Regions from separate parts of the Paenibacillus sp. FSL R7-0345 genome, predicted to be linked through region 3. Evidence: riboswitches for the same ligand, from Rfam matches in the RefSeq annotation. Region 3 holds a riboswitch; each other region holds the start of a gene.
The links. Region 3 has a riboswitch for thiamine pyrophosphate ahead of NST84_RS01905 (ABC transporter substrate-binding protein). Riboswitches for the same ligand answer to the same signal wherever they lie in the genome.
Positions count from the first base shown of each region.

Region 1: it holds a riboswitch for thiamine pyrophosphate, as region 3 does, so the genes downstream of both, NST84_RS12795 (ATP-binding cassette domain-containing protein) here and NST84_RS01905 (ABC transporter substrate-binding protein) in region 3, are expected to answer to the same signal.
Region 2: it holds a riboswitch for thiamine pyrophosphate, as region 3 does, so the genes downstream of both, NST84_RS09595 (thiamine phosphate synthase) here and NST84_RS01905 (ABC transporter substrate-binding protein) in region 3, are expected to answer to the same signal.

Region 1 is NZ_CP152002.1:3,024,430-3,027,704, forward strand. It holds gene NST84_RS12790 (ABC transporter permease) at 1-758, opposite strand, end outside; gene NST84_RS12795 (ATP-binding cassette domain-containing protein) at 739-1,425, opposite strand; TPP riboswitch at 1,617-1,718, opposite strand; gene NST84_RS12800 (TetR/AcrR family transcriptional regulator) at 1,784-2,401, opposite strand; gene NST84_RS12805 (DHA2 family efflux MFS transporter permease subunit) at 2,550-3,275, shown strand, end outside.
Region 2 is NZ_CP152002.1:2,306,723-2,309,997, reverse strand. It holds gene NST84_RS09605 (thiazole synthase) at 1-739, opposite strand, end outside; gene thiS (sulfur carrier protein ThiS) at 830-1,033, opposite strand; gene NST84_RS09595 (thiamine phosphate synthase) at 1,030-1,659, opposite strand; TPP riboswitch at 1,785-1,886, opposite strand; gene NST84_RS09590 (SDR family oxidoreductase) at 1,943-2,812, opposite strand; gene NST84_RS09585 (NUDIX domain-containing protein) at 3,053-3,275, shown strand, end outside.
Region 3 is NZ_CP152002.1:436,761-440,035, forward strand. It holds gene NST84_RS01895 (ABC transporter permease) at 1-289, opposite strand, end outside; gene NST84_RS01900 (thiamine-binding protein) at 286-576, opposite strand; gene NST84_RS01905 (ABC transporter substrate-binding protein) at 628-1,686, opposite strand; TPP riboswitch at 1,817-1,925, opposite strand; gene NST84_RS01910 (hypothetical protein) at 1,997-3,275, opposite strand, start outside.

The sequences.
Region 1 (3,275 bases), 2.6 Mb from region 3:
TTCTTCAACACAATTTGTTCAGCAGTACAGATGCACAGGAATAATAGGACTCCCAGCGCGGAGAGCAGAAAGACAGCAGCGAACAGCTCGGCACTGTGCAGATTGCCGGCCATCCGGCGGCTGTAATAGCCGAGGCCCCGGCTGCCGCCGAGCCATTCGCCGATCGTTGCGCCAATGACGCAGTAGACAATGGACAGCTTCAGCCCGGAGAAATAAGATGGCAGAGCCAGCGGAATCTGTGTTTTGACCAGCAGCTGCCGGCGGCTTGCGCCCAGAGTCAGCAGCAGCTCCTTGTACTGCTCGCCGCTTTTATGCAGGCCGTCATATGTACTGACTACGACGGGGAAGAAGGCGGTCAGGAAGACAACCGCGATCTTACCTCCGAGTGTATACCCGAACCACATGATCAGGATGGGGGATAGCGCGATCAGCGGGATGGTCTGGCTGACAATCAGCAGCGGGTACACCGCTTTTGCCAGCGGCGGAAAGAGATGCATCCCCAGTCCCAGCAGGGTACCGCAGCCTGCGGCCAGCAGGAACCCGAGCAGGATTTCCTGCAGGGTTGCCGGCAGATGCACACTTAACAGCAGGCCCCGCTGCTCCACCAGTGCAATCCAGACAGCTGAAGGTGCCGGAAGGATGAACGCGGGAACCCCTCCGAACCGTACACCGGTTTCCCAGACCGCTAGGATTATCAGCACCAGAAGGGCGGCAGGGGCATAAGTATGCAGCTTCAGCTTAATTCGGGATACTCTCATGCAGCCTCCGTTCCAGCTCTTCCCGCAGCCTCATAAACTGCGGCTGATAGATCATCTGTCCCTGCCTTGGACGAGGCAGCGGAACCGTGATTTCCTGCAGGCTGCCGCGCTCCATCAGGCAGATCCGGTCACTGAGCAGCAGGGCCTCTTCCAGATCGTGGGTGATGAACGCTACGGTCCGGCCGAGGCTGCTCCATAGCTCGAGCAGCCAGCGGTGCAAGCTGCGCTTGGTCATGGCATCCAGCGCTCCAAAAGGCTCATCAAGCAGGAGCAGCTCACTCCCTGATGACAGTGTCCGGGCCAGAGCAATCCGCTGGCGCATGCCCCCGGACAGCTCCTCCGGATAAGCATTCTCTGTGCCGGCGAGGCCGAGGCTGTGCAGCAGGCTGCGGATCTGCTGCACAGCAGCCTGTCTGCTGCCTTTACGCTGCAGCTCCCAGGCCAGCAGGCAATTATCCAGCACGGTTCTCCAGGGCAGCAGCAGATCCTGCTGCGGCATATATCCGATTCTGCCGAGCCGGGAAGCGCTGCTGCCAGAAGGTCTGCCTTCAAATATAATTCCTCCGCCTGAAGGCTCGAGCAGACCGGCGATGATGCGCAGCAGCGTGCTTTTGCCGCATCCGCTGGCACCGACCAGCGAAATGAACTCTCCCTTCTGAACATTCATGGAGAGTCCTGAGATCACAGGTCCGCCTGTTCCGGTGCCGTATGAATAACTAAGATTGGTAACTGAGAGCATGGCAGTCTACTTACCTCCTTGAATTACGACAAACATTGAACGCAAAAAGACCCCTTCATTTCCGGAGGAAATAAAGAGGTCTGAAAGATACAGTCTGCCGGGTGGTTAAGACAACGCTGATCATTTCTGCTCCACTTCCCTCCGCTGGTATGATCCAGATCAGGTTCCAAGGGTCCGGAGCTTAGCTCCGTCTCAGTCGGCCGACTCCCCTAGTGAAATAACAGGTCCTATTCAATTCGTAATTGCTAATTAATATACCATAACCTGGAGGTTTGTAAAGAGAGGCTTATTGCCTTTTTTGGATTCCGGTCACGAACAGGGCGAGAATTCCGTCCGTAATCTGTTCTTTGGTTGAGCTGTGATGCTTCAGCTGATACAGGTACAAATCCGGGCTGAGCACGGCAATCAGGGCTGTGGCTGTGAACTGCGGATCAACATCAGTAATCTCACCGGCGGCAGCAGCGCGTGTGAGCAGCTGGGTCAGGAATTCATTCAATCTGCGGAAAAAAGGATGCTCAAACTGGGTAAGCTGTTTCTTGCCGGTGAACTCCGATTTGATCAGCTGCAGCAGCTCGGCATGCTGCTCGATAAAGCCGACAATCCGGCTGATGCTGCGCCGCAGGTGGCCAAGAGCATCACTCTCTGCTTCTGGAAGCGCCAGCTCCATTTCCAGACTGGACAAAAAACGTTCCGTACTGTCACGCAGCAGCAATGAACAGATTTCACCTTTATCGGTAAAACGGCGGTATAGCGAGCCTTGGCCGATGCCAGCCTTTTTGGCGATGGCATGCATGCTGACAGCCTCCAGCCCATTTGCGGTGAACAGCTCGCGTGCGGCCTCGAGGATACGTTCTTTATACAGGTCAGGTGCGGCGGATGAGTCATTAGGTTTAGAGGGATTCATGGTTTTTCCTTTCGGTTATTGACACAGCGGACAATTGTCCGTAGACTGTTGATGAATGAACGGACAATTGTCCGCAGAGTCATTATATAGAGAGAAGGGTGCAGCGGTCAATGACATTGAACGCGCACAAGCACAGGAGGAGAAAAGGATGCAAGGAGTAATAAAGGACGACGCCGAATTCCGCTTATCCGGTATTCTGGTACCGCTGCTGGCCATTATATTGGGTGTATTTATGGTTGTGCTCGACAGCACGGCGATGAATGTGGCCTTGTCCACGCTGGTAGAGGATTTTAACACCAATCTGACGACACTGCAATGGATTGTGACCGGCTATATGCTGGCACAGGCTTCCGTTATTCCGCTGTCCGGCTGGCTGTCTGACCGCTTCGGGGCCAAAACCGTTTTCCTGACCGCAGTGGTCGTATTCACTATAGGCTCCATTCTGTGTGCTACACCAAACAGTGCGGAATGGCTGATTGCCTTCCGGGTGCTGCAGGGTCTTGGCGGAGGCTGCGTTTTGCCGGTAGGTATGGCCTATGTATATAAGCTGGCACCCAAGAGCAAGGTCGGTATTGTGATGGGTATTATGGGTATACCCGTACTGTTCGCTCCGGCAATCGGGCCGGTCTTGTCCGGCTGGCTGGTCCAGTATCACTCATGGAGATGGATCTTTCTGATCAACATCCCGATAGGGATTGTCTGCCTGCTGATCGGGATGCGCAAGCTGCCGAATGCCAAACGCGGACAGGTACCGGGAATGGATAAGCTGGGCATGATCCTCGGGCCGCTGGCCTTTGCTTCTTTGACCTACGGGGTCAGTCAGGGGGCAGAAAGCTGGTCCTCCAATAAAACACTGATCGGCCTTGCGCTGGGA
Region 2 (3,275 bases), 1.9 Mb from region 3:
ACGAAGCTGCAGCCGTCTCCTCAACAGGGCCCAATCCGGCCAGGTAGGCCTTACGGCCTGCAGCTACGGCATCGCGGAATGCCGAAGCCATGAGCTGCGGATTCCGTGCGGTGGCGATAGCCGTATTCAGCAGCACACCGGCAGCGCCCATCTCCATCGCTTCTGCTGCTTCAGACGGCCTGCCTATTCCGGCATCTACAATAACCGGAAGGTCAAGCTCCGCAATCAGGATGCGCAGCAGCTCACGTGTTCTTAGCCCCCGGTTTGTGCCTATGGGCGATCCAAGCGGCATGACTGCTGCAGCACCCGCTTCTTGCATGCGAAGGGCTGCGGATAAGTCAGGGCTCATATAAGGAAGCACCACAAAGCCTTCGGAGGCCAGAATTTCCGTGGCGCGGATCGTTTCCGCATTATCGGGCAGCAGATATTTCTGATCATTGATTACTTCGATCTTTACCCAATTGCCTAGACCGGAAGCCTTGGCCAGTCTGGCTATACGGACCGCTTCTTCAGCAGTCCGGGCACCGGAAGTGTTGGGCAGCAGGATCATACGGTCCGGAATATGACTGATGATATTATCATTGCTGTCCGGGTCTACACGCCGGAGGGCCACTGTAATGACCTGTGAGCCCGAAGCTTCCACCACCTCAGGGATAAGGGTATTCCGGCTGTATTTCCCGGTTCCGATAAACAGTCTGCTGGACAAGGCCTGGCCTCCGATTATTAAAGGATCTGACATCTGATAAGCCTCCTGCATTTAAATTTGTAACCCGCTTTTTGTAAGCTACGCAAAATATCCCCCGGAATCCATCTACTTTAATAAGGAAAACTAGCCTCCTCCCACAAAATGCACCACCTCAATCCTGTCCCCCTCGCCCAGAAGAGCGGTATTATAGTTCTCCCTGGCAACAATGTCGCCGTTCAGCTCAACAATAACCATTTTTCTGTTCCAGGCAGGCAGACTAAGCAAATCAGCCACGGTCCTGCAGTTCTCTTTGTATATTTCTGCTTTGCCATTGACTATGAGATTCATGCTTTCTCACCTCCTTTGGCGGCAGCCCCATCAGCTGCGGTCCTGTAGGCTTGTGCAGCCGATGCAGGATCATCCGCGCCGCATATGCCGGACATTACCGCTATCCCTGTTGCACCAGTCTGCAGCACTTGCGGCATATTCTCCGGCGTAATGCCCCCGAGTGCGATTATTGGAATATTGCTAGTATTCACAGCCTCTTTCAAAAGAGTTAAACCGCGCTCCTTCAGGCCTGGTTTGCTGATTGAAGCAAACACATGTCCAAACAGACAATAATCAGCACCCTGATTACCCGCTTCTATAATCTCTGCAGCGGAATGCACCGATGATCCCAGCTGCAGGGAGTGGCCCGCTGCCAGCCGTGCAGCAGAGACAGGCAGACTGTTCCAGGCCAGCTGAACACCGGCAGCTCCAAGAGCCATTGCCACATCCAGCCGGTCATTGATAATCAGTTTGGCGGCAGGCACACCCTCTGACAGCAGGATTAAAGCCATATTAAGCAGCTCCTGCGCCGATAACCTCTTTTCACGTAAATGAATATAGTCAAGCTGCGGATGAACAGCGGCTGCGAGGGCAGCAAACTGAACCGCATCCAGCTTCCCGTCCGAGAGCAGATGTATTTCGGCCAACGCTCCTCCACCTTCCCTTTCATTTTCATTTCTCAGATCCACACAAAAAAACCGCCTCCAACCAGGAGGCGGTGAAAAACGTATACAGAAATAACAGCCGGATCTCCGGACCGTTCGCACTGCAAAACAACGTTCATCCACTTCCCTACGCTGGTATAAACCAGATCAGGTTCAAAGGGTCCGAACCAAACGTTCGTCTCAGCCTTGCGGCACCCCTAGTGACAGTTCATATGCTGTTACTGACGTCATATATAATAACACTATTTTGCATAAAAAATCCAGATCATCCGTTAATAATCTCGCCGCCGTTTACATGAATGACCTGGCCGCTGACATAAGAGGAGTCACTGGAAGCCAGATACACATATGCTGGCGCAAGCTCCTCCGGCTGTCCCGGACGTTTCATCGGCTGCGTGGCACCGAACTCACTGACTTTTTCCGCATCAAAGGTGGAAGGAATCAGCGGCGTCCAGATCGGGCCGGGAGCCACCGCGTTAACACGGATGCCTTTTTCCGCCAGATTCATCGACAGGGAGCGGGTGAAGCTGAGAATCGCGCCCTTCGTGGATGAGTAATCCAGCAGCTGCGGGCTTCCCCGGTAGGCTGTAATCGAAGTCGTGTTGATGATCGTCGACCCTTTTTTCAGATGCGGCATCGCTGCCTTGGTCAGGTAGAACATCGAGAATATATTCGTGCGGAATGTCCGCTCCAGCTGTTCGGAGGTAATGTCCTCAATATTGTCCTGCGGATGCTGCTCAGCTGCATTGTTGATCAGGATATCCAGCTTGCCGAGTCCCTCGACCGTCTTGTTTATCAGGTCCTGGCAGAAAGCCTCTACTCCGATATCTCCGGCTACAAGAATGCACTTACGCCCTTCCTGCTCAACCTGGCGTTTCGTTTCCTCCGCGTCACTATGCTCATTCAGATAGGAAACAACGACATCGGCGCCCTCTTTGGCAAAATGTACAGCTACCGCCCGGCCGATTCCGCTGTCTCCGCCGGTAATGAGCGCTGCCTTGCCCAGCAGCTTGCCTGCTGCTTTATAGGTGGAGGTTTCAAACTCCGGCAACGGATTCATCTCACTCTCAATACCGGGCTGCTGGTCCTGTACCTGCGGGGGCAATGTTTTTTTAGTTTGCTGATTGTCTGGCATGATCCATTTCTCCTTTCGCTTTTACACTTCTCGAAGTTATACATCGTATTAGGATGGCTAAGGATAGCTGGTTTATGCGCTGTTTGTTAAGCGCTTTTTCGCTTACGCTATGTTACTTACCACAGTTAAAAGCTGGCCAAACAAAAAAATTCAGTCGTTGCCTGCCTGTTGTGCGGATATAATGTATCAAGGTGTCTAAGAGGGCTGGAAAAAAGCAGCGTAAAGGGAGGCGCAAGAGTTATGACCAGAAGTTCACGGAGCATCATCGTGGCTGTTAAGGGGGCCGTACTGCATCAAGGTAAAATACTGATCGTCCGGCGTGCTGCGGCTGATGTAATTGGAGCGGGAAGCTGGGAATGCCCGGGAGGAAAAATTGATTTTGGCGAAGGGCTGGAAGCCGCACTGGAGCGGGAGATTGCGGAGGAGACCGGCCTGAGCGTTACAGTCGGAAATGTTTTATATG
Region 3 (3,275 bases):
TCAGCAGCGGGTACAGCGCACGCTTCAGCCAGGGCAGCAGATGCAGCAGCAGGGCCACGATCAGCCCGACGCCTGTGCCGATCGGGAAGCCGATCAGTGTAAGGCGCAGCGTAGCAGCGGTATGCGACCAGATGCTGGCGGCGTTATCTGCTGAAGACCGGGCAATCGCCCCGGGTCCCGGAAGAATCCACGCTTCAATGCCGAATGCGGATACGGCCAGCTGCCAGATCCCTAAAAACAAGACGACCGCCACTAAGGGCGGCCAGATTTGCCTGAAGTACGGTCTCAACGGTATTTCTCCGTCAGCTTGTCCATGCTGATGCCGTTCGGATTATGGGCGATTTTGATCTGGGAGATGACGCTTGGGCTGCCGGCTGCAACCAGCGCCTCATGCATCTGGCGGACAACCTCCAGCAGCTCGGTAATTTCGCCTTCCATTGTTGTTTCCAGCGGATTCACCTGATGTTTCACGCCGGATTGCTGGATCACTTCAATCGCTTTGTCTACATAAGGAATGGAATCCTCACCGTTTGGTGTTTTAGGGATTACCTGAATGCTTAACAGTGTGTTTGCCACAATAATCAACCCTCTCAGTGTATTGGAAATGCAGCTTGCTTCAAATTATATTTACTCCGCCGGCAAAAACTCGTTGGTAAACGTGCTGTCCACATCCAGCGGCTGATCCAACAGCTTCAGGCCGTACATCCAGTCGGCGTAATTCTGCCAGACTTCAGCCTTCTGCTCGCCCCAGCGGGCGGCATCGTCCGTATATTTCGGGCTCAGCCATTTCTGGCTGGCCAGGACAAGCTCAGGATCAAGCTCAGGTACTGCCTTGCTCAGGATGGCGGCTGCTTCCTCAGGCTGGTCGATGGCGTACTGGTAGCCTTTTGACGTAGCTTTCAGGAACGCTTTTACCAGCTCAGGCTGTTCAGCGATTTGTTTTTCACTGGTTGTAAGAACCGGAGTGTAGTAATCAAGCTGCGGCGCGTAGTCCTTGAGGTACAGCATATCCAGCGGCTCGCCGCGCAGCTCGGCCTCAATACCGGTCCAGGCATAGAAGATCCAGGCGAAATCAATGTCGCGCTTTACGGCAGTGAAATAGTCGGCTTCACCGATATTCACCAGCTTGACCTTCTTCACATCGCCGCCTTCCGGGTCCATGATCGCTTTCATCGCCGCTTCTTCAGCCGGTGATCCCCAGCCTCCGTAGGTTTTGCCTTCAAAATCCTTGGGTGATGTGATGTTACGGTCCTTCGGTGCTGCAAATCCTGAAGTATTATGCTGAATGATGGCAGCAATGGATACCAGCGGCACATCCTGCAGACGGGCCAGCGTCAGCGCTTCCTGGGCACTGATACCGAAAGCGGCTTCGCCTGAGGTCACCATCGTATCAGCCCCGGCCGCACCCGGCTGGACAATCTCGACGTCAAGGCCTTCTTCCTCGTAATACCCCAGTTCCTTGGCCGCGTACAGACCGGTATGGTTCGTGTTTGGCGTCCAGTCGAGCGCGACCTTGATCTTGGTCAGTGCCGCTGGGGCATTTGCGGCTGCTCCAGCGGATGCTTCCGGAGAAGCAGCTGCGTTCCCTCCATTACCTGCATTCGTTCCGTTGTTGCTGCCGCAGCCGGCAATGGCCAGGGCCAGTACACAGGTCAGGCTGAGCATTAAGTTTTTTTTGACTCCCATTTCTCTTTGTTCACTCCTTCCAGCAATCCCTAGTCTTCCAGTTTCTAAATCTGATATGCAAAAAAAGCGCCCCGATCATCGGGACGCCAGTCATTTGCGCAAGGTTGCAGGCTCCGGCCGCAGGGGACCGGGGAGCAGTTATGAATTCCTACGCTGGCATTATCCAGATCAGGTATAAGGGTCAGTATCTTGCGGGATACAATCTCAGCCGGCCAATTCCAGCACCCCTGGTTCTATGAAGTTATCGGGTATTGCTTATTCTACGCTGTATTATAGACGCACCGGCTGGGGTTGTCCAGTAGCAATCTCCCTACTCATTGGAGTAATACCGCTTTCTGCGGCGGCGGCGGATGCCGTTCCACAGCTGCTTCATTGTCAGGAAAAGGCTGACGGCAATCCCTGTAAACGTAAGGAACAGCGCGAAATACTCAAAAGGCGAATACTCTGTCATTTTGCTCCAGTCAATCGGTGCCTTCAGGTCCTCAATGACCTGGTTCATTCCGTAAATACCGCTGACAACCGTAAATACGGTAAGGATCATCAGCAGCGTATCCTGACGTTTAGCCTGAAATTTATCCTGGTACTGGAACAGGTCATCCAGCGTCATTTTGACCTCATCGAATAGGGCATCATTGCCGTAAACCCTCCGCAGCTGGAAAAAAATCTCCCGGCCCTGAGACTGCGAAATAAGCTCCATAAAATAGAATTTGGCCGAAAATTTATTTATGAGGAAGATCAGGCTCTCAATTTCATCGTAGTCACGGTTAATGCGCAGACGGGAGTGCAGATTGGACAGTTTCAGCAGCACAATTTTGTGGAAAATACTCAGCAGCAGCCCGTAATAATATTCGCCGTACATCTGGTTGATCAGCTTGGTGGCAGTTTCGGGTTTGGCTCTGCTCAGGCAGCAGAAGGTCTGCTCGTTGGTCATATAATAAGTGTCGGGACCCCATCGGTTGTAGGAATGCTCCCGGCAGTAGCCTTTGATATAATCAGGATCGCTTGCGCTCATATATGGATTGCCGCCTCCATCCAGACCGTCCAGCTGGGAGGCGCGGAATCTCAGCCGGATATCAAGGTCTTCTTCGTCCCCGTCAGGAACAAATCCGTAAAAGGCCTGAACCGTCATCCGCTCATCAACGAAAAAAGGCAGGGTTTCGAAATAGGCGCCATCCAGCTCTGACTGGTCCAAAAACGGTTTAAGGCTGGGTACGAGGTACTCGAACACAAAATCTTCGACCTGCTCATAGGATACGTCACCGTTATGAACGGAGGTTCCCTTATCCCGCAGGTTAGCGTCCTCCAGGGTACGGAACCGGTCGGCGAATTCCAGCGCTACGCTGAACGGCAGCTTATCCTCCTCAATGCGCACCCGTATGGTCACAAAACCCAGCTGAAACGGACAGAGAAATACATCAGTGGACAGCACCCGGAAAGCGATGGAGCGCCCCGGCATCTTAAGCGTACAGTCCAGATTGTTTACCTTGGAGAAGCGGCGGAAGGAATCCTTATCCTTCTCTCTCGGGAAGAGTACATGAGCGGCAAAGGGGAGATAGCTGCGCTCCATTTTTTCATGGGATACACAGTAG